One region of the Paenibacillus sp. E222 genome, then DNA from elsewhere that is predicted to be linked to it. Evidence: a T-box and tRNA genes for the amino acid it is inferred to sense, from the RefSeq annotation. Region 1 holds a T-box; the other holds one or more tRNA genes.
The links. A T-box is a leader RNA that pairs with one kind of tRNA and senses whether it is charged. The one in region 1 lies ahead of trpS (tryptophan--tRNA ligase), so its partner is inferred to be a tRNA-Trp.
Positions count from the first base shown of each region.

Region 2: it has a tRNA-Trp gene. The T-box ahead of trpS (tryptophan--tRNA ligase) is inferred to sense a tRNA for this amino acid. The anticodon was not compared.

Region 1 covers NZ_CP058552.1:421,029-435,560, reverse strand. Annotated here, with positions in the region: gene HW560_RS01860 (rhamnogalacturonan acetylesterase) at 1-157, shown strand, start outside; gene HW560_RS33635 (hypothetical protein) at 746-871, shown strand; gene HW560_RS01855 (sensory rhodopsin transducer) at 1,126-1,536, shown strand; gene HW560_RS01850 (Ger(x)C family spore germination protein) at 1,609-2,766, opposite strand; gene HW560_RS01845 (spore germination protein) at 2,763-4,232, opposite strand; gene HW560_RS01840 (GerAB/ArcD/ProY family transporter) at 4,213-5,319, opposite strand; gene trpS (tryptophan--tRNA ligase) at 5,389-6,381, opposite strand; T-box leader at 6,725-7,027, opposite strand; gene HW560_RS01830 (DMT family transporter) at 7,055-7,990, opposite strand; gene HW560_RS01825 (aminotransferase-like domain-containing protein) at 8,124-9,518, shown strand; gene HW560_RS01820 (glutamate-1-semialdehyde 2,1-aminomutase) at 9,602-10,921, opposite strand; gene HW560_RS01815 (LCP family protein) at 11,002-12,045, opposite strand; gene HW560_RS01810 (ABC transporter ATP-binding protein) at 12,249-13,295, shown strand; gene HW560_RS01805 (ABC transporter permease) at 13,297-14,091, shown strand; gene HW560_RS01800 (ABC transporter permease) at 14,105-14,532, shown strand, end outside.
Region 2 covers NZ_CP058552.1:2,390,150-2,404,681, reverse strand. Annotated here, with positions in the region: gene HW560_RS10690 (PDC sensor domain-containing protein) at 1-1,352, shown strand, start outside; gene HW560_RS10685 (class I SAM-dependent methyltransferase) at 1,529-2,455, opposite strand; tRNA gene HW560_RS10680 (tRNA-Leu) at 2,945-3,023, opposite strand; tRNA gene HW560_RS10675 (tRNA-Cys) at 3,050-3,123, opposite strand; tRNA gene HW560_RS10670 (tRNA-Gly) at 3,130-3,204, opposite strand; tRNA gene HW560_RS10665 (tRNA-Gln) at 3,209-3,283, opposite strand; tRNA gene HW560_RS10660 (tRNA-His) at 3,297-3,369, opposite strand; tRNA gene HW560_RS10655 (tRNA-Trp) at 3,399-3,472, opposite strand; tRNA gene HW560_RS10650 (tRNA-Tyr) at 3,479-3,564, opposite strand; tRNA gene HW560_RS10645 (tRNA-Thr) at 3,570-3,645, opposite strand; tRNA gene HW560_RS10640 (tRNA-Phe) at 3,664-3,739, opposite strand; tRNA gene HW560_RS10635 (tRNA-Asp) at 3,835-3,912, opposite strand; tRNA gene HW560_RS10630 (tRNA-Met) at 3,940-4,013, opposite strand; tRNA gene HW560_RS10625 (tRNA-Val) at 4,031-4,106, opposite strand; tRNA gene HW560_RS10620 (tRNA-Glu) at 4,174-4,245, opposite strand; tRNA gene HW560_RS10615 (tRNA-Ser) at 4,252-4,343, opposite strand; tRNA gene HW560_RS10610 (tRNA-Asn) at 4,347-4,422, opposite strand; rRNA gene HW560_RS10605 (23S ribosomal RNA) at 4,492-7,416, opposite strand; rRNA gene HW560_RS10600 (16S ribosomal RNA) at 7,731-9,282, opposite strand; gene HW560_RS10595 (nucleotidyltransferase-like protein) at 9,749-10,630, opposite strand; gene HW560_RS10590 (YgzB family protein) at 10,753-11,163, shown strand; gene HW560_RS10585 (glycosyl hydrolase family 18 protein) at 11,292-13,022, opposite strand; gene perR (peroxide-responsive transcriptional repressor PerR) at 13,159-13,581, opposite strand; gene HW560_RS10575 (DUF4097 family beta strand repeat-containing protein) at 13,756-14,532, opposite strand, start outside.

The sequences.
Region 1 (14,532 bases):
TTTTATGTGGGTGCTGCCGGGTGAGTACGTGACCTTTCCTGCAGGCATGGAGGATAACACGCATTTTCAGGAGCGCGGTGCCCGTCGCCTCGCCATGCAGGTGGCGGAAGCCATCCGCGAGCTGCGACTGCAGCCGCTGCAAATGTACTTGAGGTGAGGGGCGAAGGAGGGCGGAATCGGAGCAGAGGGAGCGAAGCGTCCGCCTTTGGAGCGGGGTTTCCCCTGCTGAGGGGGAAAGAAAAGGAAATCCCGAGCCAACAGCGGCCCACCGCCTGATCCGCCCATCGAAGCGTCTGCTCCTCGATCCGCCTTTTTATTCAGCGAGTCAATGAAGTAACGAGCATCCCCCAAAGTTGCCCAGCGAGCATAGCGAAGGCAATAAGCCTTTAAAAGCCAAGGCGAGCGTTGCAGCGGAGGAGGGCGGAATCGGAGCAGAGGGAGCGAAGCGTCCGCCTTTGGAGCGGGATTTCCCCTGCTGAGGGGGAAATGAGAAGAAATCCCGAGCCAACAGCGGCCCACCGCCCGATTCTCCCGCCGAAGCGTCTGCCTCGCGAGTTAGCCTTGCTTTTATTCAGCGAGTTAACGAAGTAACGAGCAAGGTTGCTTTTTAAGTTGCCCAGCGAGCATAGCGAAGGCAATAAGCCTTTAAAAAGCCAAGGCGAGCGTTGCAGCGGAGGAGGGCGGAATCGGAGCAGAGGGAGCGAAGCGTCCGCCTTTGGAGCGGGATTTCCCCTGCTGAGGGGGAATGAAAAAGAAATCCCGAACCAACAGCGGCCCACAGCCCGATCCGCCCGCCAGAGCGCCAGCCCCGCGAGTTAGCCTTGCTTTTATTCAGCGAGTTAACGAAGTAACGAGCAAGGTTGCTTTTTAAGTTGCCCAGCGAGCATAGCGAAGGCAATAAGCCTTTAAAAAGCTATGGCGAGCGTTGCAGCGAAGGAGGGCGGAATCGGAGCAGAGGGAGCGAAGCGTCCGCCTTTGGAGCGGGATTTCCCCTGCTGAGGGGGAATGAAAAAGAAATCCCGAACCAACAGCGGCCCACAGCCCGATCCGCCCGCCAGAGCGCCAGCCCCGCGAGACTCCCGTGCGTTTAACTAATTATTGCATTAGCAAAGGAGGAATTATGTTATGGCACAGGATCAGACGAACACTTCAGCACATAAAACATCTCCCAAAGTGACAGGTCACACCTACTGGGTGATCCCCGATGGTTATATTCCACCGGACAGCTCGGGCTCGCTGGAGAGTCACGAGAGCATCTGTGTATTAAATACAGGCACAGTGGATGCAGAGCTGCAAATAACGATCTACTTTGAAGACAGAGAACCGCTTGAAGATATCTTGGCCGAGGTACCTGCACGGAGAACAAAGCATATCCGGACAGCGTCGCTGAGATCGGGTGAGCAACTTATCCCTACGGGAGTACCCTATGCTATTACCGTCTCCAGCAATGTTCCTGTTATCGTCCAGTACAGTCGTCTGGATACAACGCAGCCTGAACTGGCACTCATGAGTGTTATGGCGTTTCCACTGGGATAACATGTGAATTATGAAATAAAAAGACGACCCGTAACCTTGCATGAACTGCAGGCTGCTGATCGTCTTTTTGCTTTACTCATCGTATTTATACGTACTGGCATTGAGGATTTTCACATGAACCTCGACCTTACCGAGTTTAAACCGCTCAAGTGGATTTGCCCGTTTATATACCTCTTGTCTCCACAGGGGGAGGTCATGGCGATAGAGATATTCCACAAAACCGTAGGAATCAATTTTGCGTGATTTGGTTTTCTCAAACGTATTGCGAATTTCGGACTCAATCTGTTTCTCCGCCTCTTTTTCCATAACTTGAGGAGAAAGGTGAGAGTTATGATCCTCGATGATGGCGCTTTTAACCGACGTAACCAGGTCGAATGTTACACCGTTTCCTTCTTTCCTCGCCTTAATCTTGGTCTTTGGGTTATTAAGCCTAAGTGTCAGTTCCGGCGTTTTGCTCCCGCTGCTGTATACGTACAACGGATATTGAAAGACGCGGTCATAATTCACGAAGCGTGTGCCATTAGCGTCTTTGCCCGTTACCCTGCCTTGATTTTTACCGTTTGTAATGACGTAAAACCCATCCATTTTAATGAGCGGAGGTGCTTTATCCCCGTTATACCAGGTCTCGTTCTGGTTGGTAACGGACGGCAAAAGAATAACGGAAGCAGGCTCCCGGAATCCGTCAAGGAGCTGATGAAGCCGGATGGGTTCATAACCGGAATGTTGCTTATACAGCTTCATCGGTTCAAACAGCTCGATGGTCTGGGCAGATTGGTTCAGCAGGGCAGAGGGAGCGAGTACATCTGTAATGTTACGCTCTGTACCGTAGAGCCATGGGGTATATCTCAGTTGGCCTGAATGCAACAGTGTATTGAAGACATCCTCCAGCCGTCCATTCAACACATTTTTGGATAAAACAATTGCTTTTACATGGGTCCACAGCGTTTGTTGCTGAGACGTTTGATACAGGTCATCAATAGCCATACTCAGCGTAGAACCCTTACCCCGCCCGATCCAGATATCACTTGCTTGCCTTGAAGTGGGTCCTTCCTGCTTGGCAATATTGGAGAAATCAATAAGTTGAGCATAAGCAACGTAATGGTTGTCTACATAATCTATCCCTACAGCCGTGATAAAGTTAATGCTCTGAACCTCTTTGGAATCCCAGCACCCGGTCAACAGGATAAAGCAGCTTATTAACAAGCTAACTTTAGCCATCCATCTTGTCACGAGCGTTTCCTCCGGCGAGTGGAATCCTGGGTATGGAGTACAGCTGGGCGCTTGGTCCGTTTCATGGATGGGGGCATGGATACGGCTCGGGTGAAGTCGCCGGGTATATAAGGAGAGACGGGTGACAGGTATGAGACACCATAACACTCCAAGGATACGAGGTGCACCAGCAGACCAAGCAGTCCAAGGATGAAACCGAATAACCCAAGGATGGAAGAAATGAGCAGCATCCCTATCCGGACTTGAGCCGTAGCCCCACTAAGCACGGTATTCACCAAAATATAGCTGGAGATCACCGAGATCGCCACCGTGACAATGATCGTGGGGGAAGTAATTCCTGCTCGAATAGCTGCATCTCCGATAATAAGCCCACCGACCACGCTGACGGTCTGTCCCAAGGCACGTGGGAGCCTTCGGCCTGCTTCATTAAATAGCTCGAACATAAATATCATTAGAAATGCTTCCAGCGTTACTGGCATAGGTAGACCCACCCGGGTACCTGAAATGGTTGCGAGCAGAGGCAGGGGGATCTGTTCCACATTGAAACTGGTCAGGCCGATATAAAAGGCAGGAAAGAAGCAGGCAATCAGTAATCCGGAAATGCGCAAAATTCGCTCAAAAGTAACAATGAAAAAAGGGGTGCTCTCGTCTTCTGGCGACTTTAGCTGATTAAACAGAGTGGTTGGAGCGATAATGGCTACCGGTGAGCCTTCAATTAGAACAGCAAATCGCCCATTTAAAAGGGAGTCCACAACATAATCGGGTCGCTCCGTATTATCCGTGAGCGGAAATATGCTGCGGATTCCCCCCATAATTGCACGTTCCATAATGGAGGTACCGAGAAGACCATCGATTTCAATTTGGTCGAGATTTTGGCGTGCTTCTTTCAGAATATCCGGGTTAATGATGTCTTTGACATACAATAGACCAATGGAGGTCTGGGTACGGCCACCTTTAACATATTTCTCATAACACATGGAAGAGGTTTTCATTCGTTTGCGAACGAGGCCGATATTCACGGACAGCTCTTCAGTGAACCCATCTCGAGGCCCTTTAATCGAGGACTCGATCGCCGATTCCTCAGGAGTTCTTCCTGGTATACTCGCGATATCCAGACTGCAGGACTGATCACCATTTCCGAAAATGAGCAGTAATTGTCCGCTAAAAATCAACAGATTTAAATTCTCTGTATCTTTGAGATCATCCACCGGATTCAAGGTTAATCCCAATTCTTTGGGATGTGCTTCTTCTATGAACAGAGAATGCTGTTCCAGACGTGGGATAATAAACTGGTTGATTTGTTTGCCATCCACCAAACCGTCGCAGTAGATCATAATCACCGACATATCGGTTTCATCTTTGGCAGGAAAGGTCTGAATAACAACATCTGCGCAGGGATTGAACTGCTCTTCGAAAGAGGCAAGCAGTGTTTCATGGGACGTGGTGTCAATCGTTTGGTGCTCCATGATGTTTCCTCCTCTGATGGCGTGAACTGATGTATGCAACGGCTGTTGCAACCACCGCTAGTCCGCTCAGATACATGAGATTGAACGGGAATATGTATTGGACAAGCAGCTTTTCGAATGTCATATCATCCAGAGGATACAGCATGGAAAGAATAAATAAGACGCCAAGAGTGGCACAACATATGATCCTTCTGGAGGCGCTCTTAATATTCCAAATTTCTACTACAATATACATGGCCAGACTAATCCGGGTAAAAGAACCGGCCAGCCACTGGTAGATGGAAAAGAAATCGGTCTGGGCAATATATTTGCCCAAGGAGGCAATTCGCCATTCTTCAAAGGCGGGATATCGCATTTTGGCAGCTTCAAAAGGATCGAATTCCACGATCGCCCCAATGAGCGGGCCAAGGGTCAGCCCAAGAATAATGAACGCGAGCATCAGGTATTGCCATACACGTATCCGCTTGGAGAGGTGGGGCTGCAAGTACCAGATGAACAGCAGCTCAAACATGCCTGAAAGGCTGTAGACTGTACCATGAAGCACAGGGTGCCAGCCATGTTCAAGCACAGGCAGCAGACGACTGTAATCTTTGTATTGTGAATTAACGATTGCGACATAGAAGCCAAGCAGCACAACCAGTGGCAGGATCAATCCTGCTGTAAATGCCAGAGAACGTATACCTTTATAGGCTGCATAGGCACAAAGAGTCATCAGGGCAATGCTTGTAACCAATACGGGTGTCTCCGTCAGGTAATTGGTTTTGGCCCAAGTGGTGGTATCATGCAGAGTGAAGTAGATTACGGACAGAAAAAAGAGGCTGTTTCCCACCCGAAACAGCATGCCAAGAGGCTTGCCAAGATGGGAAGTCAGCCATTCATGCAGGGTTTGGTGCTGGAGAAAACGAGAGACATACGCAAGCATCAGCGTGAATATAAGATAGGGCCCTGCAGACAACAGAACGGATATCCATGCATCTCTTTTGGCCGAAGACAAAAGAGCAGGGATGATCAGGACGTGGCTGATCAGGCCGACAGATAACATCATTAACATCATGGCTTGCAAAAAAGAAGGCTGTGTTGGTTTCATGCTGAGGGTACCTCTTTTCCCAATATACTGTTCTCAGCAGTGTTAACGTGAACAAGCCTTCTCATACCGTCAGTCGAAATAACGTATTCCCATCGCTTCACGAACCTCAAGCATTGTCTCACGTGCAGCCTGACGGGCCTGACGTGTGCCTTCCACGAGGATTTCTTTCACTTCATGCCCACGTTGTTCATAGTAATTTCGCCGTTCACGGAAAGGAGAGAGCAGTTCGTTAATTGCATTGCCCGCCATCTTCTTGCAGTCCTTGCATCCAATGGTGCCGTCACTGCAGCTCGCATGAATCTCAGCGGCTTCATCCTTTCGAAATAGCTGGTGATAGGCAAACACCGGACAAATATCCGGATGCCCCGGGTCAGAACGATGAATGCGGGCAGGATCGGTTTTCGCTCTGGACAGCTTGGCATACACATCATCAGGATGAGCATTCAACGAAATGGCGTTGCCCATGCTTTTGCTCATTTTGCCCACGCCATCCAGTCCGCCCAGCCGTTCTCCGGTCAGAATACGTGGTTCAGGCAGAACTGGCGCATATAATTCATTGAACCGCCGTACCAGTTTCCGCGCTGTTTCGATATGTGGGATCTGGTCTTCACCTGCCGGAACAAGGGTTGCTTTGCAGAACGCAATATCCGCAGCCTGACTGACGGGATAACCGAGAAATCCGTAATAGAGGTCTTTATAGCCACGGTCAAGCGCTTCGTTTTTAATCGTGGGATTATGCCGAAGACTGTTCACCGTGATAAACATGGAGAAAATGACAGTCAGCTCGGCAATTTCCGGAATCATCGACTGGATGAACAGAGTGGCTTTATTGGGATCGATACCTACGGCAAGATAATCAAGTGTCACTTGATGTACGCTGTCTGCAATCAGCCCCGGTTGATCATAGTGGGTCGTGAGCGCCTGTACATCAGCCAGTAAAATATACGTTTTGTACTCATCCTGCAATTGCACCCGACTGCGCAGGCTGCCCACGTAATGGCCGAGATGAAGCTGTCCGGTTGTCCGGTCTCCGGTTAAAATAATGTCTTTGTTCTTGTTCATGGTTCATTCTCCTTTGATGTTGTGATTTGTCGATCCTTAATTGCTGACGCCACCAGCCGTCTTCCACGACCATCACCTCCTTTCAGCCTGCATCTTTCTCAGTCGAACTAAAGATTATTTACACTTGTCACTTCGATGACAGAACAACCTTCCGATCGCTGTTATCCCCTGATTTTTTGATACACTTTTACAAAGGTGAAAATCTGGGGATAAAGGCGAACACTCCGCTTCTTCAGGTTATTTCTGTCCTCTCCGTTCTTGTGTAAATGTTGAGTTGTACTAATAAAGAAATTAAATCAAAAAAAGCCTCGTCCTTCATCCTGTTTCCCAGACGGGAACAGAACAGAAGGACGAAGCTTATACTTCGCGGTGCCACCTTAATTGGCCGCTGGTTGCGGCCCGCTTGAGGGATACGGATGAATATATGCGGAAATTCCGCATATGACTTATCGATATCCTGTCCATGGATAACGGCTGAACATGCCGCCTTGCCTACTGACGATCCGCGCTCCTGAGTTAGGTGGCAGAACGGGTTCAACTCGGAACTCCGAAGCCCATTTCCACATGACCGATACACCTGCTCACACCATCCGCAGGCTCTCTGAGGTATCTAATCACGTGTACTTCTCTTCATCATTGTTGATAACGTCGGTTTACAATTTTTCACATTGTATCACGCTTGATCTGGTTTGACCAGCCCACGTTTTCTTCCGCTCATATTGGTGCCAAGTACACCTGCGATGATCAGCAGCGCTCCAACAAAGTGGTATCCATGAACGGGTTCATGCAATATCCAGGCTCCGCCAGCAATCGAGATGAGTGTGGACAAATTACTGAATACACTCATTTTGGAAGCTTCCAGATGAGTCAGGGCATAACTCGCCAGCAGCGTGGAGAACATGGTGGAGAGGACGGCCAGATAGGCCAGTGCTCCCAGGTAAGATGCATCTCCGAGTGGCTTCACATAATCCATCATGGTTCCGCTCGATGCGTGACGAATCAGGGAAGCTGCGTTGAAGACGATAAATCCAACCATCAGGGTCACCCAGGTCAATTCCATCGGTTTATATTTCTGCGCCAAGGGTCTTGCCAATACACCATAACCTGCAAAACACACCGTGGAGAGCAGCAGTAAAGCAATACCCTTAAAATTGCCTGCTGACATCCCGTTCCCTTTCATCATAAAAATAAAGATTACACCCGCCACAGACAACAACAGGAACAGTTTTTGCGGTATGGATGTGCGTTCCTTTAGAAAGATAGAGGCCAACACAAGTGTGAATACGGGGGCCATCGCCTGGATAATCCCTGCTTCCGATGAGTTGGATGAGACTAACCCGAATGCCTGAAAGGCAAAGAACAAAACAGGAGAGAGCAGTCCTAACGGAATGATACGCCACAGATCTCGAAGGGTTAGCTTGATCTTGATCCATCCAAAAACGACAGGGATGCTGACTACGAGCAATGACAAAGCAAAACGATGGGCAAGTACATCAATGGGATGTGCGACACTCACCGTCATTTTGACAAATAAAAAGGATAAGCCAATAATGGCTGCGTATAAAACAGCTGCTACATATGCGTAAGTTCTAGTTTGGCTATTGTTCATAAGGTTTCCTCCAATGTGTGCGATCTGACCTTATTCAATATACTGCCAGACCAATAGTGGTACAATAGACAAAAACGATTACTGTACCGGTACACTTAAGGCAATGCTGAAGTCGGAGGAGAGGCAGAATCCAATGAGAAAATACGAGATTATCGCCGAATCACTGAAGGAATGGATTCAGGACCAATTGCGGCAGCAAAACAGTGGACAATGGCAGGATAAAGGCATCAAACTGCCGGCTGTACGTGTTCTGGCTGAGCAATATCAATGTAGTGTGAGTACAGCCATACGCGCGTACGAGTGGCTGGAGGAGCGGCATCTGGTCTACGCGGTGCCCCAGTCCGGGTATTATGCGGTTCAGAATGGAGCCGAGGTGGAGGATGGAGAGTGGCAGGGGCCGCTGGATTTTGCCTCCGCAGCTCCTGATCCGCGAGTGTTCCCGTATTCCGATTTTCGCCATTGTGTGGATGAGGCAATGGCGAAGAAACAGGCCGACCTGTTCTTGTACGGAACGGAGAGAGGCTTGCCTTCCTTGATTGAATTGCTGGAGAAGCAATTCGCCGATTATCAGGTGTTTGCCCGACAGGAACAGTTCTTTATTACGTCAGGGGTACAGCAGGCCCTTGCTGTGCTGGCGCTAATGCCTTTTCCGAATGGGAAAAAGCAGGTGATGCTGGAACTGCCGGGTTATCATAATATGCCTTCGCTTCTACAAGGACTGAATGTACCGATTGCTGGTGTGAGACGCTCGCTGGATGGCCTGGATTGGGAGGCGCTCGAACGACAGTTCCGCGAAGGAGACATCAAATTTTTTTATGTCATGCCGCGTTTTCACAACCCGATTGGGACTTCCCTGACGGCAGCTGAGAAGAAAAAATTGATCCGCCTGGCGCAGCGTTACGATGTCTATCTGGTAGAGGACGATTTCTTGGCTGATCTGGAAGAGAACACAAAGCAGGACCCGTTATGGTCGTATGATACGGAAGGGCGAGTCATTTATCTGAAAAGTTACTCCAAAATCCTGTTTCCCGGCCTGCGGATTGGCGTGGCTATTCTGCCTGCAAGTCTTACTGCATCATTTAGTAAATACAAAAAAATGCTCGACATTGACACAGCGGTATTGTCTCAGGCAGCACTTGAGGTCTACATCCGTAACGGGATGTTTGCTCACCATGGCAAAGTCATCCGCAGCCGCTATGCTGCCCGGATGAACAAATTGTATGAACAGCTTAATGCCTTCCCGGACTTCAGTCCATTTGTGAAAGCACCGCGCACAGGAGGGGAGCATACGGTTCTGCCACTGCCTAAGGATATGCCGCTCAGGGTCTTGCTGTCCCGGTTGGATCAACGTGGAGTCATTGCCGATACAACAGAACGATATTATCCGGAAGGTGCACAGGAGATACATCAGGATAAAATGCTGCGGTTAAATATATCCAATGTTCCAAAGCAGCGGATCAAGGAAGGGCTGCGGATTATCCGTGAGGAAATAGTGAAACTGCAAAAGGCGTCCACACAAGCGGATTAATCGCTTGGGGGACGCCTTATTTCATCAGGTAAATTTCAGTGATGCCTGCTATGATGCGATATGTGAATGGTTTAGATAACCGTTTACGCCTGAGCCATAGCTTTGAAGGAAGCTTCTGCGGCTTCGAGTGTTTCCGCAACATCCTTGTCCGTATGTGCAGTGGTCAGGAACCAGGCTTCATATTTAGAAGGAGCCAGATTAATGCCACGATTTAACATATGACGGAAGAAGGAAGCGAACTGTTCACCATCGGTGTCCTGGGCTTGATCATAGTTCGTAATCGGATGGTCACAGAAGTGAGTGGAAAAGGCACCACGAATTCGGTTAATGGTTAACGCAATGCCATGACGATCCGCAGAAGCCTGAAGGCCTGTTGTCAGATCAATGGCTAGACGTTCCATCTCCGCATATACACCTTCGCCTTGCAGAACCTCCAGACAAGCGATACCCGCAGAGATAGACGCAGGGTTACCAGCCATCGTTCCGGCTTGATAGGCAGGGCCGAGTGGAGCAACCTGCTCCATGACCTGTTTACGACCGCCGTAAGCACCGATTGGCAGACCGCCGCCAATGATTTTGCCAAGTGCAGTCAGATCCGGTTCGATCTCCGCATGATTGTCCAGTCCCGCGTACGTCTGTGTGGAACCATAGTGGAAACGGAAGGCTGTAATGACCTCATCGTAAATGACAAGCGAGCCATTGTCCCGTGTCATGGCACAGAGTCCTTCCAGGAAGCCGGGTTCTGGCATAACCATACCGAAGTTGCCGACAATCGGTTCAACCATAACTGCGGCGACATCATCGCCCCAACGCTCCAGAGCCGCTTTCAGGCTGTCCAGATCGTTGAACGGTACTGTGATGACTTCGTGGGCAATGCTTGTCGGAATGCCTGCACTATCGGGAATACCCAGCGTGGACGGCCCCGAACCTGCTGCCACAAGGACCAGATCGGAGTGACCATGGTAACATCCGGCGAATTTCACAATTTTATTACGTTTGGTGTAGGCACGGGCAACCCGGATGGTAGTCATGACTGCTTCTGTACCGGAGTTTACAAAACGAACCTTGTCCATGGAAGGAATGGCTTCTTTCAGCATTTTGGCGAGCTTGATCTCAAGCTCAGTAGGTGTACCGTACAGCACACCATTTGCTGCTGCCTCGGTAATCGCCTGGGTAATATGAGGATGAGCATGTCCTGTAACAATCGGACCGTAGGCCGCGAGATAATCGATATAACGGTTGTCATCGACATCCCAGAAGTGTGCACCTTGTGCCTTTTTCATAAATACAGGTGCACCGCCTCCCACCGCTTTGAATGAGCGGGAAGGACTGTTGACACCTCCTACAATATGTTGAAGTGCTTCTTCGTATAAAAGCTCGGAACGGGAACGTGATGGATTCATAAGATAACTTCCTTTCATATTAGATCAACAAAACACAGCGAGAGGGCAGCATATGGGCTGCCCTCTTCGTGTGCACTTCATTACTGTGCAGGTTGCTTGGAGTCTTGTTCGTCACCACTTGCCGTTTTGTCTTCGGCTCCGGTAGTACTGCCTTCTTCTTGAACAGGAGGATGAATGATATCTTGAATATATTGCTTGAGTTTTTCCTCGTTGGTTACCGACAGCACCTCAGCTCCACCAGGTGTACGTTCTTCCTTGAGCATTTTCATTGGCGGAATTTGCTCGCTGCCGTTCATGCTGCTCTGATATCCAAGTCCGCCCAGTTTCCACATATCGGAGAGGGTCAGATTGGTATCTACATAAGGATTTACTTCTTCCAGAATGGAAGGTAGTTTGGCAATCGTTGTTGTTGACTGCATTTTCGCTGCTACAGCTTTCAGGAACTCGCGCTGCCGCTCAGAGCGGGCATAATCCGACATGGCATCATGACGGAAGCGAACGTACATGAGAGCTGTATTACCGTCCAAATGCTGGTAGCCTTTTTTTAGATCAATATCGTATTCATTATTGTCCGCTTTACTTGTATAGTGCATGTCCTTCTCTACGTCAAAATCCACACCGCCAACGGCATCCACCAATTTGATGAATCCTTGGAAATCGGTATACACATAATACTGGACAGGGATACCCAGCAGGTCTCCGGCAGCTTTCATTGCCACGTTGGGACCATGGGTAATGGCAGTATTGATGCGTTCCTTGCCATATCCGTCAATGTTGACGTATGTGTCACGCAGAATGGAGAATAGATTAATTTTTTTGGTGAGTGGGTCAAGCGAAACGACCATCATGCTGTCAGAACGAGGGACTTCCCCCTTCTCCAGCCCGCGGGCATCCACACCCATAACGAGAATATTTACCGTCTCGGTGCCTTCCCATTTCGGAGGATCCGGTGTACTTACTTTTTCAACATTTTCGATACCGGCAAACGGCGATTCATCGCCTTCCTTTTGCAAGCCATTCAACTGATTGAGAATAGAACCGAAATAAAATGCCGCAGCGCCTCCAACAATCAGCACGAAGGCGGCAAGAGAAATCCAAATGGTTCTCTTCGTCTTTCTGGTCATGCTAGCTCTCCTTTGTATTCAAAATAAATGAAAATGAGTCCAATTTGATCTAGCCGGGGCTTTCCGTACACGACCTATCTGTGAGATGCAACAGAGGACGCGGCCTCAGACTATTTTTAAAGCTTGCTGAATTTTGACTGATACTATTATAATTTCTTTTTGGGCTACAAGCAATTTCAACAAAATCCAAGTGAGGTATAATCATGCTGGCGATTGATGTCAAAGATTTACGCAAGTCGTTTAGCGTCCAGAAAAGTCGAGGAGGACTTAAGGGCGCATTCCAGGATCTGTTTGCACGTCAATACCAGGAGGTCTTGGCTGTAAATGATATTTCATTTCAAATTCCGCAAGGCGAAATATGCGGATATATTGGGGAGAACGGTGCCGGTAAATCAACAACGATTAAGATGTTGACCGGCATTTTGGTGCCTACTTCAGGGCAAATATCGGTTGGTGGATATGTTCCGTATCAGGAACGTGAGAAGTTTGTACAGAATATTGGTGTCGTTTTTGGTCAACGCAGCCAGCTATGGTGGGATATCGGTGTCATTGAATCATTCCATCTGCTGCGCAAAGTGTATCGAGTAGGTGAGATCGATTTCCGCAAACGTCTGGATGAATTGGTTGAGCGGTTACAGCTTCAGGATCTGCTGAACCGTCCGGTACGTAAGCTCAGTCTTGGACAGCGTATGCGCTGTGAACTGGTCGCTGCGCTGCTGCACAATCCGGATATTGTATTTCTGGATGAGCCAACTATTGGTCTGGATATTGTTGTGAAGTCGGAAATCCGCGAATTCCTGAAAGACATGAATAAGGAACACGGAACAACCATTTTGCTAACAACCCACGATCTGCAGGACATCGAAGCTTTATGTTCAAGAGTTATTATGCTCGATGCGGGCAATATCATTTATGATGGCGGGTTGGATCATCTAAAATCCCAGTGGGGCAAAGAACGGGAAATCCGGTTCAAGTTTGGTACGGCTCACCCTATGGAACAAATGCTGGAATGGACAGCTGCGCTTCCTGTTCGCTGGACGGTGGAGAACGAGCTGTCCGCATCGGTCTGGATTCCACTTGAACTCAACGTGTCTGATGTGCTGGGACGTGTCGTTGGACAGGCAGATATTACCGATATTCAGATTATTGAGATTAACACGGATGAGATCGTGCGCAGTATTTACCAATCCGGTTCCGCCGAGCGTCCCGAGATTGTGGGCGCAAAGAACGAAGCGGTGGGTGTATCCTAACATGAATAGTGCATTTTTTGATTTTATGCGCATCCGGTTCCTGACGATGCTTGCATACCGGGTGAATTATTATTCCGGCATTTTGATATATACGCTGAATATCGGCGTGTATTACTTTACGTGGCAAGCCATTTACGGCAGTAGTGGTGAATTGGGCGGTTTTACGGCAGCTCAGATGACGACATATGTGGCGGTATCGTGGATGGCGCGTGCATTTTATTTTAACAACCTGGACCGGGAAATAGCCGCAGACATTCGGGATGGCTCCATTGCCATTCAATTCATAAGACCGATCAACTATGTCATGGTCAAAATGATGCAGGGGCTGGGCGAAGGTATTTTCCGTTTCCTGCTGCTCATGATTCCTGGAATGCTCATTGCCATTCTGTTGTTCCCGGTTGAACTGCCAACAGCGCCGTCCGCATGGATTGGCTTTCTGGTCATGCTGTTCTTCAGTTTCCTCATTAACTCCCAGATTAATGTCATTACGGGACTGGCCGCATTTTTTGTGGAAAACAATGAAGGTATGATGCGCATGAAACGCGTTGTGGTTGATCTGTTCTCCGGTCTGATCATTCCAATCAGCCTCTATCCGGGCTGGATGTCTGCAGTGATGAAAGTATTGCCTTTTCAGGCCATTACGTATCTGCCTGGCTCGGTTTTCACCGGAAGAGTGGAAGGCACAGGCATCTGGAGCGTACTCGGCATTCAGGTGTTCTGGTTTGTCATATTGCTCATTCCGATGATGCTGATCTGGCGTCAGGCGCGCAAGCGTCTGTTCGTGCAAGGAGGATAACAGAGTGTACTATATGGGTCTGATCTGGGAATATTTAAAAAATTACATGAAAACACGTCTCACGTACCGCGCTGATTTTTGGGTCGAGATCCTTTCGGATTTGCTGTTCCAGGCAACCAATCTGATCTTTATCTTTGTGGTATTCCGGCATACGGATAATTTGGGCGGCTGGAGTGAGAGTGAAGTCCTTTTTGTTTATGGATATTTTATGGTGCCTTACGGCATCTTCAGTTGTTTTATCAATCTGTGGGGGTTCAGTGAACGGTATATTGTCAAAGGCGAGATGGATCGCATATTAACACGACCTGCGCATAACCTGTTCCAGATTTTACTCGAAAATGTGGACCCGCCTGCACTTGTTGGTTCGTTTATCGGTCTGATCATTATGGTCATCAGCGGTGCGGAGATGGGGCTTGTGCTGGAGTGGTGGCATATTCCGGC
Region 2 (14,532 bases), 2.0 Mb from region 1:
TTGGTGATAAACGCTTATTCAGAGGTAACTTGGAAACCAATTCTACGCTTCATATGGATGAATTTGAGCAAATCAGAGCTGGCGTTTCACAGCTATCTGCTTCTCAATCCCAGCTTGAAAGCAAATTGAATCAATATAAGTTGCAGATCCGCACTCATTTTCTAATCAACCTGCTACTGGGCAAAAATGCTCCATCCACTCTTCATGACACACTCAGAGAGAATGGTTATGGTTCACAGCTTCAAGAGTGGCAACAAATAGCCGTCATTGCAGTTCAGGCTGATCTTATGAATCACACCAAATACCATGCCAAGGATCGTGATCTGTTGCTATTTGCCGTTCAGAACATACTGGAGGAGAGTGTTTATGCCGAACAACAGTTACTTCCTATAGTATATGATCAGGCTGTCGTTACCATTATCGGTACCTCTGAGCAAGATCATGTTCGTTTTTCACAACATCTGCATACGTTAACGGAACAACTACAACATCAGATCAGTGAGATCCTTAGTCTCCAAGTAAGCATTGGCTTCAGTCAGCCTCACGCCTCGCTATTTCAGATCCCGCAAGCTTATACGGAGGCCCGTGAAGCGCTCAAGCATCGAATGAAACTGGGAGCAGGCATCATCTTTCAATTTGAGGCGATTGATAATCGTACATCCCATTGGGCACTGCCATATCCCGAATCACTGGAGTATACGCTGATACAGGCCATCCAAAATGCCGATGCAGCCCAAGCCTCATCTCATCTCCATCAGTTGCTTGAAGTGCTGTTCGGCATGGAGTGTACACCGGAAGAATATCAGGTAGCATTTACCCGATTGTTAACACATATTTTGCAGATGATGCAGGAATCCGGTATACGACTGGGACAGATCTCCAAAGGCCATGGATCTATTTTCAATGAACTTCATGCTCTACAGTATGCAGCTGAGGTTGAGCAATGGTTTCACAATCATATCATCATACCGATCATTCTCATTCTGAAGGAAAGACAGTACGCCCAATATCAGCACATATCCGAGAAAATGATTGCCATCATTCAACAAGAATACGATAAAGATCTGACGTTGGAGGAATGCGCATCCAGACTTCATTACAATGCGAACTATCTGAGTAGTGTGTTCCGCAAAGAGACAGGCTGTGCATTCAGTGAGTATCTGACGAAGTACCGCTTTAGTATAGCTAAAAAGTGGCTCGACGAAAGCGAGCTAACGGTCAAGGATATCGCCGCACGGCTTCGTTATAACAACCCGCAGAACTTTATCCGTTCTTTTCGAAAATGGGAAGGGATTACGCCTGGACAGTATAGGGAGCGTAAGCAGAAGCCTGATCTATCCATAAAACAGTAAGCGGCTCTTTTGGGGATAAAGTACGAGGGTTATAACTATTTCTATCTATAGAAGAACGTTTGTTATTTAGTCAAAGAATAAGTTTTTTGTATCTGACCATAAAAAAGGGAGCAGTTTAACTGCTCCCTTTGCTCCCCTAACACTTCATCTAAATTAATATTACTACTGAAACAGGTCTACTGTTTTCTTGGACGTACCACTTTCATGTTCGGTTGCTCCAGTTGAATCAGAATTTTACCAAACTTCCCTCCGCGTGAAAATGTAACCACACCATCCTTGTAAGTGTCTCTGATATATTGTTCAGCCAGGGCAAGCGAACCCTCATCCGTTGGTAGTTCGTGCGTAGTAAGCCATTCCTGAAGCTTATCGACGACTTCCTCAACAGGTATCTCAATGAAACTTGTTTCTTTAGTGATTAAGGTGGTGTAAGAATAATCTTTCAAGTACAGCAGCTGTTGTATATACCCCATATCTCCCGCGTTGTATGATGGATAGACACCTAGTACCTCTTTAAGCTCATCTATTAGTGTGTGCTCTCTCGGTCCAGCTATCGTGCTGATATAGACATACTTTCGGGCAGTGCTGATGGCCTGTTCAATCGTTTCCCAATTCGACATTGCCGGGCACATGGATGCAAATGCAAAATCATATTTCTTCTCCCAACCCTTATCCTGAATCGATATGTCCTCGAATCGTTCCGAAACAATATCAATACTGGATGTAAGGGATACAGGAATTGTCTCCTTCATTAATGAAACTAAAAGTTCAGAGGGCTCTACAGCTGTAACGTTCGCTCCTTTGGTTGCAAAAAGAATTGTAAAGATGCCTGATGCTGCCCCAATGTCTAATATCGATACCCCGTCAAAACTCACTCCCTGATTTTCAATCCAGCCTATGATGCGTTCGGATCGCTTCTTTCCCTCTTCAGTAAACGACTGTTGATGATATTCTCTAGCCCATCGTTCAAATGCTGCTGTCGCGTCAAACGCCGTGCTCTTCATATTGTATTTTGAAGTTGTGGACTGATTCCTCCACGCTTCTTCCCATACAGATAGATCAAATAGAATTTCAGAATGCTTGGATACATGTTTTTCTTCAGACATGTTGCTTCACTCCATTTCTTTTATAAAATATAATTTCGAAAAAAGGATATTATTTTGTTTTGATAAGCATCTTTTATATGAATTTAAAAGAGCTACAATATCCATAATTAAACGAGGCAATATTAGAGACTTTATATATCTACAATATACTCATTCAAGTTATGAGTCAATACGTAAACAAAAGTAATTCCATCTCCTTCTATAAGCCATAATCCAAGTGCAGAGATTAGGGATTGCAATTGAGTAATTGCACAGCATCTGATAGATTGCCAGCTTACAGGTAAAGCGGTACTTACAGTTTAGAGATACCAGAATGTCATTTGCCCAAGCACATCATGTTGGATTCCCTTGCAGTAATGGTGTTGTGGTGACCTACGAAATCCATTCAGGAGCCTTGTTGCTTAACTGCCGTACTTCATCTTTTAATCCACTAAATAAAAAAAGCTCATTAGATTTTGCATCTAATGAGCTTTTCCTTACTTGCTTGAATACCGGCGAGAGGACTCGAACCTCCACGGTTTCCCACTCGATTTTGAGTCGAGCGCGTCTGCCATTCCGCCACGCCGGCATATCATATTTTTACAAAAAATATACTGGAGGCGCCACCCAGATTCGAACTGGGGATAAAGCTTTTGCAGAGCTGTGCCTTACCACTTGGCTATGGCGCCATATTTTGGAGCGGACGACGGGAATCGAACCCGCGACCCTCGCCTTGGCAAGGCGATGCTCTACCGCTGAGCCACGTCCGCATAATGGCTGGGGATATAGGATTTGAACCTATGCATGACGGAGTCAAAGTCCGTTGCCTTACCGCTTGGCTAATCCCCAAAAAAAACAAAGGGGCGATCGAGGGGAATTGAACCCCCGAATGCCGGATCCACAAACCGGTGCGTTAACCACTTCGCCACGATCGCCATAATACAATATGTTCTTAAAAGTTAATTGGCAGGGGCAGCAGGAATTGAACCCACACCAACGGTTTTGGAGACCGTTGTTCTACCTTTAAACTATGCCCCTAAAAACTGGTGGAGGATGATGGATTCGAACCACCGAACCCGTACGGGAGCAGATTTACAGTCTGATGCGTTTGGCCACTTCGCTAATCCTCCATAAGTGGTGCCGGCGAGAGGACTTGAACCCCCAACCTACTGATTACAAGTCAGTTGCTCTACCAGTTGAGCTACACCGGCGTATTAAGTTGTAATAAATGGTGGCTCGGGACGGAATCGAACCGCCGACACGAGGATTTTCAGTCCTCTGCTCTACCGACTGAGCTACCGAGCCAAAATAAAGTTTAATCCTGAAACGTTGCACTTTATCTAGGGCGTTCGGTGCCATATAGCAGATTTAGTGAACAGCTTCCTCATGTAAAGATTAAATGGCGGAACCGACGGGATTCGAACCCGCGATCTCCTGCGTGACAGGCAGGCATGTTAGGCCAACTACACCACGGTTCCAGATCACTTTCTTGAAAGAAAGAACAATTGCGGGGGCAGGATTTGAACCTGCGGCCTTCGGGTTATGAGCCCGACGAGCTACCGGGCTGCTCCACCCCGCGTCGTTATAAAAGTTATATGGTGGAGGCTGAGGGGTTCGAACCCCCGACCCTCTGCTTGTAAGGCAGATGCTCTCCCAGCTGAGCTAAGCCTCCGAACAACACATTTATGATCTTATCATAAAACTGCTGTGAAAATCAACTTCTTTTTTGAAGTTAAATATGACCCGTAGGGGATTCGAACCCCTGTTACCTCCGTGAAAGGGAGGTGTCTTAACCCCTTGACCAACGGGCCTTACTATGGCGGAGAGAGAGGGATTCGAACCCTCGAGACGCTTGTGGCGCCTACACGATTTCCAATCGTGCTCCTTCGGCCAACTCGGACACCTCTCCATATGGCTCCCCGAACAGGGCTCGAACCTGTGACAACTCGATTAACAGTCGAGTGCTCTACCAACTGAGCTATCAGGGAATATGCTTCAGAGATTATTCTCTGAAAACTAGATCCGAAACGAAATTTGCGACTTACAACCTGCATATCTTGGATAAGCCCTCGACCGATTAGTACTGGTCAGCTCCATGCATTGCTGCACTTCCACCCCCAGCCTATCTACCTCGTCGTCTTCAAGGGGTCTTACATACTGGGAAATCTCATCTTGAGGGGGGCTTCACGCTTAGATGCTTTCAGCGCTTATCCCTTCCGTACATAGCTACCCAGCGGTGCTCCTGGCGGAACAACTGGTACACCAGCGGTACGTCCATCCCGGTCCTCTCGTACTAAGGACAGCTCCTCTCAAATTTCCTACGCCCACGACAGATAGGGACCGAACTGTCTCACGACGTTCTGAACCCAGCTCGCGTACCGCTTTAATGGGCGAACAGCCCAACCCTTGGGACCTACTTCAGCCCCAGGATGCGATGAGCCGACATCGAGGTGCCAAACCTCCCCGTCGATGTGGACTCTTGGGGGAGATAAGCCTGTTATCCCCAGGGTAGCTTTTATCCGTTGAGCGATGGCCCTTCCATGCGGTACCACCGGATCACTAAGCCCGACTTTCGTCCCTGCTCGACTTGTAGGTCTCGCAGTCAAGCTCCCTTATGCCTTTGCACTCTTCGAATGATTTCCAACCATTCTGAGGGAACCTTTGGGCGCCTCCGTTACTCTTTAGGAGGCGACCGCCCCAGTCAAACTGCCCACCTGACACTGTCCCCGCACCGGATTACGGTACCAGGTTAGAACCTAGATACGATCAGGGTGGTATCCCAACGGTGCCTCCACGCAAGCTGGCGCTCACGCTTCAAAGGCTCCCACCTATCCTGTACAGATCGTACCCAAATTCAATATCAAGCTGCAGTAAAGCTCCATGGGGTCTTTCCGTCTTGTCGCGGGTAACCTGCATCTTCACAGGTATTAAAATTTCACCGGATCTCTCGTTGAGACAGCGCCCAAGTCGTTACGCCATTCGTGCGGGTCAGAATTTACCTGACAAGGAATTTCGCTACCTTAGGACCGTTATAGTTACGGCCGCCGTTTACTGGGGCTTCGGTTCACAGCTTCGGATTGCTCCTAACCGCTCCCCTTAACCTTCCAGCACCGGGCAGGCGTCAGCCCGTATACTTCGCCTTACGGCTTCGCACAGACCTGTGTTTTTGCTAAACAGTCGCTTGGGCCTTTTCACTGCGGCCCCCTCGTGCTATTCACACTACCGGGGCACCCCTTCTCCCGAAGTTACGGGGTCATTTTGCCGAGTTCCTTAACGAGAGTTCTTCCGCGCGCCTTAGAATTCTCTTCTCGCCTACCTGTGTCGGTTTGCGGTACGGGCACCATCACCTGGCTAGAGGCTTTTCTTGGCAGTGTGAGATCATGACCTTCGCTACTATAATTTTCGCTCCCCATCACAGTCCAGCCTTACGATGTGCGGATTTGCCTACACATCAGCCTCACTGCTTAGACGGACATCCATCAGTCCGCGTCACTACCCTGCTGCGTCCCCCCATTGCTCATAACGGCTTACGGTGGTACAGGAATTTCGACCTGTTGTCCTTCGACTACGCCTTTCGGCCTCGCCTTAGGTCCCGACTTACCCTGAGCGGACGAGCCTTCCTCAGGAACCCTTAGGCTTTCGGCGGATCAGATTCTCACTGATCTTTTCGTTACTCATACCGGCATTCTCACTTGTATAATGTCCAGCGCTCCTTACGGTACACCTTCAACCCTTATACAACGCTCCCCTACCCCTGATGCAAGCATCAAGCCATAGCTTCGGTGGTGTGTTTAGCCCCGTTACATTTTCGGCGCAGAGTCACTCGACCAGTGAGCTATTACGCACTCTTTCAATGGTGGCTGCTTCTAAGCCAACATCCTGGTTGTCTGTGCAACTCCACATCCTTTCCCACTTAACACACACTTGGGGACCTTAGCTGATGGTCTGGGCTGTTTCCCTTTTGACAATGGATCTTAGCACTCACTGTCTGACTCCCGGAAGTAAGTCTATGGCATTCGGAGTTTGACTGAGCTTGGTAACCCTTGCGGGCCCCGCACCCAATCAGTGCTCTACCTCCACGACTCTGTTTTCCGAGGCTAGCCCTAAAGCTATTTCGGGGAGAACCAGCTATCTCCGAGTTCGATTGGAATTTCTCCGCTACCCCCACCTCATCCCCGCACTTTTCAACGTGCGTGGGTTCGGGCCTCCAGTGCGTGTTACCGCACCTTCACCCTGGACAGGGGTAGATCACCCGGTTTCGGGTCTACGTCCACGTACTACATCGCCCTATTCAGACTCGCTTTCGCTGCGGCTCCGGCTCTTCACCTTAACCTTGCACGGGAACGTAACTCGCCGGTTCATTCTACAAAAGGCACGCCATCACCCCTAAAACGGGCTCTGACTTTTTGTAAGCACACGGTTTCAGGTTCTATTTCACTCCCCTTCCGGGGTGCTTTTCACCTTTCCCTCACGGTACTGCTTCACTATCGGTCGCTAGGAAGTATTTAGCCTTGGCAGATGGTCCTGCCGGATTCATACGGGGTTTCACGTGCCCCGCACTACTCGGGATACATCTCGGAGAGAGCAGGCTTTCAACTACAGGGCTTTTACCTTCTTTGGCGGGCCTTTCCAGACCTCTTCGTTTAACCGGCTCCTTTGTAACTCCATGTGAGATGTCCCACAACCCCAAAGAGCAAGCTCTCTGGTTTGGGCTTCTCCGCGTTCGCTCGCCGCTACTGACGGAATCACTATTGTTTTCTCTTCCTCAGGGTACTTAGATGTTTCAGTTCCCCTGGTATGCCTCTACATAACCTATGTATTCAGTTATGAGTAACTGGAAATTACCCCAGCTGGGTTTCCCCATTCGGACACCCCCGGATCAAAGCTTGCTTACAGCTCCCCGAGGCAGTTTCGTTGTTCGCCACGTCCTTCATCGGCTCCTAGCGCCTAGGCATCCTCCGTGTGCTCTTAGTAGCTTAACCAGTTGCTCCGGTTTCGATGGCGCGCCCCGCTTGTTTTGGACTACGTCCAAAGCCAAAAGTCGCTTCCCATTCGATACCATCGCAATAGCAGTCTACCTTATAAACACTTCACTTGTTTACACAAGATCAGCTTAAAGGAATGTTCTAAATCGCAAAATTTCGTTTCGATATCTAGTTTTCAAAGAACAAGCTCCATGCAAAAGCAAGCTGTTTGAGAGTTTGAGCTCTCAAAACTGAGCAACGAGTGAGTAACTAGCCGACCTGGCTAGATTTTGTATTTGAATGTTTCCGTTACAAGAAACGATTCTCCATAGAAAGGAGGTGATCCAGCCGCACCTTCCGATACGGCTACCTTGTTACGACTTCACCCCAATCATCTATCCCACCTTCGGCGGCTGGCTCCTTGCGGTTACCCCACCGACTTCGGGTGTTATAAACTCTCGTGGTGTGACGGGCGGTGTGTACAAGACCCGGGAACGTATTCACCGCGGCATGCTGATCCGCGATTACTAGCAATTCCGACTTCATGCAGGCGAGTTGCAGCCTGCAATCCGAACTGAGACCGGCTTTTTAGGATTCGTTCCACCTCGCGGCTTCACAGCCCGTTGTACCGGCCATTGTAGTACGTGTGTAGCCCAGGTCATAAGGGGCATGATGATTTGACGTCATCCCCACCTTCCTCCGGTTTGTCACCGGCAGTCACCTTAGAGTGCCCATCCGAAATGCTGGCAACTAAGATCAAGGGTTGCGCTCGTTGCGGGACTTAACCCAACATCTCACGACACGAGCTGACGACAACCATGCACCACCTGTCTCCTCTGTCCCGAAGGAAAGGTACATCTCTGTACCGGTCAGAGGGATGTCAAGACCTGGTAAGGTTCTTCGCGTTGCTTCGAATTAAACCACATACTCCACTGCTTGTGCGGGTCCCCGTCAATTCCTTTGAGTTTCAGTCTTGCGACCGTACTCCCCAGGCGGAGTGCTTAATGTGTTAACTTCGGCACCAAGGGTATCGAAACCCCTAACACCTAGCACTCATCGTTTACGGCGTGGACTACCAGGGTATCTAATCCTGTTTGCTCCCCACGCTTTCGCGCCTCAGCGTCAGTTACAGCCCAGAGAGTCGCCTTCGCCACTGGTGTTCCTCCACATATCTACGCATTTCACCGCTACACGTGGAATTCCACTCTCCTCTTCTGCACTCAAGTCACCCAGTTTCCAGTGCGATCCGGGGTTGAGCCCCGGGATTAAACACCAGACTTAAATGACCGCCTGCGCGCGCTTTACGCCCAATAATTCCGGACAACGCTTGCCCCCTACGTATTACCGCGGCTGCTGGCACGTAGTTAGCCGGGGCTTTCTTCTCAGGTACCGTCACCTTGAGAGCAGTTACTCTCCCAAGCGTTCTTCCCTGGCAACAGAGCTTTACGATCCGAAAACCTTCATCACTCACGCGGCATTGCTCCGTCAGGCTTTCGCCCATTGCGGAAGATTCCCTACTGCTGCCTCCCGTAGGAGTCTGGGCCGTGTCTCAGTCCCAGTGTGGCCGATCACCCTCTCAGGTCGGCTACGCATCGTCGCCTTGGTGAGCCATTACCCCACCAACTAGCTAATGCGCCGCAGGCCCATCCCCAAGTGACAGATTGCTCCGTCTTTCCAGTTTCCTTCAGGAGAAGAAAACAACTATTCGGTATTAGCTACCGTTTCCGGTAGTTGTCCCAAGCTTGAGGGCAGGTTGCCTACGTGTTACTCACCCGTCCGCCGCTAACCATCAGAGAAGCAAGCTTCTCATCAAGTCCGCTCGACTTGCATGTATTAGGCATGCCGCCAGCGTTCGTCCTGAGCCAGGATCAAACTCTCCAATAAAGTATTGAAAAGAGCGATAAGCTCATTTTGAAACTGACGAGATTAAAAATCTCATTTATTTTGCTTTGAAAGCATACAGCCCGAAGGCTTGTACCGATTTCTCAGCGTCGATCTTGCAAGCAAGATCGTTACTCACTCGTTGTTCAGTTTTCAAAGATCAAACTCGATTTGTGTTACTCTTTTTCGTCTCAACCGTTTTTTCGGCGGCGACTTAAATAATGTATCACATTTCGTTTATTTTCGTCAAGAACTTTTTTTAATTTCTTTTTTGAAGCTTTTAGTTCTTCACTAATTCCCTATGCAGAATTTATCATTTGTTGACGATAAGCTCGTTTGAGGAACGAAATATAATGTATCATATTTCCTGAATAAGAGTCAACCTCTTTTTATAAATTATTAAACAAACAAAAAAGGAAGGTTTCCCCTCCCACTTTATAATCCATATAACGTCAGGCTTCACGAATAATTAGGCCTCAATCCAATAGCGGATTTCTCGTCCATCTCCTCCTATAAAGGATGGCCACCCTGCCGATTCTTTTACTATAGAACGAAACACCAGCTTACGAAGGATAAGCGGTAAATCCTCCCGTACAAATCTCAACTGTGGATGATGGACAAGTTCATCCATACCCCACGGCTCCCTTCGACTTCCCAGCACACGCAGAAGCAAGCCGGAACAATCACTCATTTTGGACATCACTGAGAATTCACAAGCAAGCAGCACAAGCTCGACTCTCTGTTCCAGCGTCTCCGAGCTTACTGTAAGTTCCTGATAGAGCTTCCACAAGGCGCGATCCAAACTCTGCACATGTGTCCAGACGGCATGATCCGGGTATATACCCTGTTCAATAAGTACAATTCTAGCCCAGTTCCCCAGAGCTTCTAGCACATTGTAATAGGCATCAACAACATGGCCCTCTTGAATGTAACGTTTGGCTTCCACATACATTCTCAAAAAACTGGCGAATTCATGCAGCAGCTTTTGCTCACGTAATTCGGTTCCAAAAGCAGATAGTTCCTCTCGCAAAGCGCTCAAAGCGTTATCCGCTTCCCAAATGATCTCACCTTCAATCAGGCACTGCATGATGTTATTGTTATCCCCCGTAATTACACTGCACTGCAGCTCATGACGGCTGACATAGATCATTTGATAACGAAGATCACCATATTTGTAGTGTCCAACCTTGGATATCAACTGGTCGGTATTATGAACAACAAGTACGAGCAATTCAAAATCCTGGATTAGGGAGCCGTGGAATCGATCTCCCGGGTGGGAATAAGCGATAGCCCCAACTGCCCCTGTCTCTTCCGACTGTTCGGACAAAAAAGCAAGGTTCTTTAGTTCCACGATTCCCTCCATACAATTCATGGCAGATAAGCGCCAAGTCAGTTATAATGTAATTCTACATGCAGACTGAAGTTTCCTTCTTATCCAGGTCCGATACTACTCATACGATAGGAGCATTTTTCATGATTTTTAAATCAGCAAAAATTAATGCTTTTCGCACTTGGGGACTACTACTGACCATGCTAGGCATGGGCCTAATGGTACTGGGAACTGCCGGAATTGTGTTCTGGGGACACGCGGGCAAAGTATTTGCCGCTGTGGGACTCGTCATCGGCCTGATTGCCATGATGGCTAGTCTGGCCATTTATTTCTGGGCTGGTATGCTTTCCACAAGCGCAGTACAAGTAGACTGTCCGGAATGTGGCAAGTTAACCAAAATGCTCGGCAAGACGGATCGTTGTATGTTCTGTCATACCATCCTTACCCTGGACCCTAATCAAGCCAATACAACCAGTTCACAACTGAAAGCGCATTCCACACCTCAATCCCCTTCCCCTTCCGACACAGATCATGGCATAAGTTCCAACAGCTAGAGATGTACTTCATCAAAGCCCAGAGACAGAAAAAAGGCCCGGTATCTTCACCGGACCTTTTTTGAATTTCAGAAAGACTTTTAAAAATTTATTAATATATAAGTTCAATAAGCTATTTCATGTTTATTTCATTTCGAATATCCTGCCTGTTTTAGCGTTTCCCATGCCGATGCATCAGCGAAGCTTCGATTCCATGCAGCTACTCCACCCAATTTCAACGAAGCAACCAAATCAACGCGTGCCTGAAGCGAAACGGCGTCTTCTATCCAAATTTTCTTGGTGGCCCCATCCTCCGAATATTCCACATAATTCTGTCCGCTTTGTTTATCCAGAACAGGTTTGAGTTTCTTTTCCTTGATCAGGTCTGTTACAGTGCTCATACCTACCGCTTTGGAAGACACTTTCACTTCGCCTTGATCATTAGTCTCTTCCGTCCAAATTCGAGTATATAGCGGCACAGCCATAATCAACTTGTTCGAAGGTACTTCATCCTCTTCCAGGATCCGTCTCATAGAAGACTCGGTCCAAGGAAGCGAGGCAACCGAACCGGCTTTTGGACTCGCAGCCCAATGCTCGTCATACGCCATAACGACAATATAATCGGCAAAAGAGCCTAACGAGCGACGATCCAGAAAAGCGGACCACATCTCGCTGTTCGATTTCGGTGTTACATCAACCGAGAGCATCAAGCCATGAATGCGTGCCATCGCTTTGATTTCGCGAACAAATTGAGTGATATTCGGTCCATCGTCTGTATAGACGTTCTCAAAGTCAATGTTAATGCCGTCCAAATGATAAGTCTGTGCATACTCCAGCATCTGCTCAATAATATGCGTACGTGTCTCATATGAGGCGACGGCTTCTTTCGTAATATCCGGATCAAAGCTGTTATCCATCAGACCCCACACTTCCATGCCGGAACGGTGAGCCCAGTTGACGTATGCTTTATCCCCTTTGCTTTTTACGTTACCTTGTCCATCTGTAATATGGAACCATGTGGGGCTGACCACATTGACTCCAGGCATCTTGCCGATTGAAGACACATCAGGCTGTCGATTGTATACAGCTTCCCAAACCAGATTGACCGGTTTATTCTGCCACTTTCTCTCCGCCGCAGTCAGGGTGAATTTGGGCTTGTCCAGTTTCTTTTTCTCCGTAAGAGTGACATACTTATTAGCCACATAACCGGCATACCCATTATCCAACTGAACGAAGCTCTGGTCATCACCAGTCTGCCATACCCTTACTCGTGCGTCCTGCTCCATATCAGCAATGATGGGAGAAGATTCTCCCCCACGCTTGTACAACGGAACCGTTTTGTCCGCCTTGGAAGACAAAGTATTAATCTCCGCATACTGAATGGTGTCACCTCCACGCATCAGCAGCACCGCACCCGTTGTAGCATCTTCCTGTATAGCGATCCCATATACTTCTTTCAATGGTTTGAGCGGAATATAAGCTTCTCCCCCAACCACCTCAGGTTTAACCGTCATGGGATAATCCCGATGATTAAGTTCCGCCTTCGTACTGCCTTCCTTCATATGGAGTACTCGCTGCGGTGTTGCAATAATGATATCACCTGTGTCAGCTTCATAACGTATTCCGGGATCGATCGCCTCTTGCAGCACCGATACGGGCAATTTAAGCTGATCTCCCGTTCCTGACGCCTCGCCGTCCATCAATTGTCCGTCCACAAAAATAGGTTGATTCATACCAATCCAGTCGGGGTCTTCATGAATCTGATTAAGCCAAACATTCGTTATTAGCCAATAAGCCCCGCCTGCAACAACACAGGCAGCCAAAAATCCAGGCCAGAATGAACGACGCTTCTGACGTGTATATCTGCTTTTTCTACTCAAACGTCTACCTCCGTTAATCATGCTGAATCATGAAATATCTAACCTGCTAAGACTATATACATTCTATCGTCCTAAAAACAAAAAACGTGAAGAATCCAAACTGAATTCTACACGTTAATATTGTAATTCAACTCTCTTAATCCCTGCAACTTTTACATACGCCATAAACTTCCAATCGGTGACCATGTACTTCAAATCCTGTACTTGACTCCGCCTGGAGCTCAACGCTTTTTAGCGAAGGATAACTAAAATCTTCAATCTTGCCGCATTTATCACAGATAACATGGTAATGATCCGTCACATTGGCATCGAAGCGACTTGAGTTATCTCCGTATGTCAACTCCCGGACCATGCCCGCTTCCAGAAACATCTTCAAATTGTTATATACAGTCGCCACGCTCATACTGGGAAACTGGGGTTCAAGCGCACGGTAAATTTCATCGGCTGTCGGATGCCCCATGGATTCCATCAGATAGTTCAATATGGCATGACGCTGGGGTGTAATACGGACACCGGTCGTTTTCAGATGCTCCAACGCATGTTGGACACGTGTTGCCATAAAACCCACCGCCTTACCTTTCATTACTCTGCAGAGACAAAATGTATGATTACATGTTTCTCTCATTCAGAGTTGATCTTGGCTGGAACAACGTGTTTACATTATTCCTGCCATGTAACCTTGCCAGTTTATATTTATTGTACGGCGATTGCAAGTTTATTGTCAACGCGCCAGTCACTGAACTTCGGACGTTTCATCTTGGGAATTCTGTCCGTCTTCGGTCATTTGTTCCAAGTTATCGTCTGTACCTTCCGAATCCAGTGAATTCGTTCCAACAGGAGGCACTACAGGATTACGATCAATCGTGAGGTCGCTGTTTCCCTCAACTTTGACCGTATACTCTCCTTCACCAAGCTGGCCTTCAATCGTTTTATTCTTCACTTTAAACGGCAGATCCGTTTGCAGATCTCCATAACTGCTGGAACCACTGAGGCTATAATCCCCCCGCTCCGGAATCAAAATGTTAATAGCCCCTACAGCGCTATAAACGTCCCAGTCACCGCCTACTTTGGCGGATACAATACTTATGCTGCCATTGAGGGATTGAGCTTTGACTGCCAAACTTGCGCCGTCTACATTGATATTTCCGTTTCGGGTATCCGCTGTGATCTCTCCAACAGAGTCCGTGATGCTGATACTTCCGACTTGCGTGGTCAGGTTCACATTTCCAGAAACCCCGCGAGCCTTCATGTCCCCTCGATTACTGTTCAAGTCCACATTTCCGATCGCATTTGCCACAACGACATCACCATTCAGCGTTTTACCTGAAATATCACCCACGGCATTCGTAATTCGTATACGTCCATTTCCGGTCTCAGCCAAAATGGTACTGATGGCCTCCGGACGATTCAACAATATGGCTCCATTGGACGTTCGAATATCGAGATTAAAACGACGATCATCCGGGATCGTTATGGTGATATTCATCCGCGGCTGTGTTTTCTCGTTCTC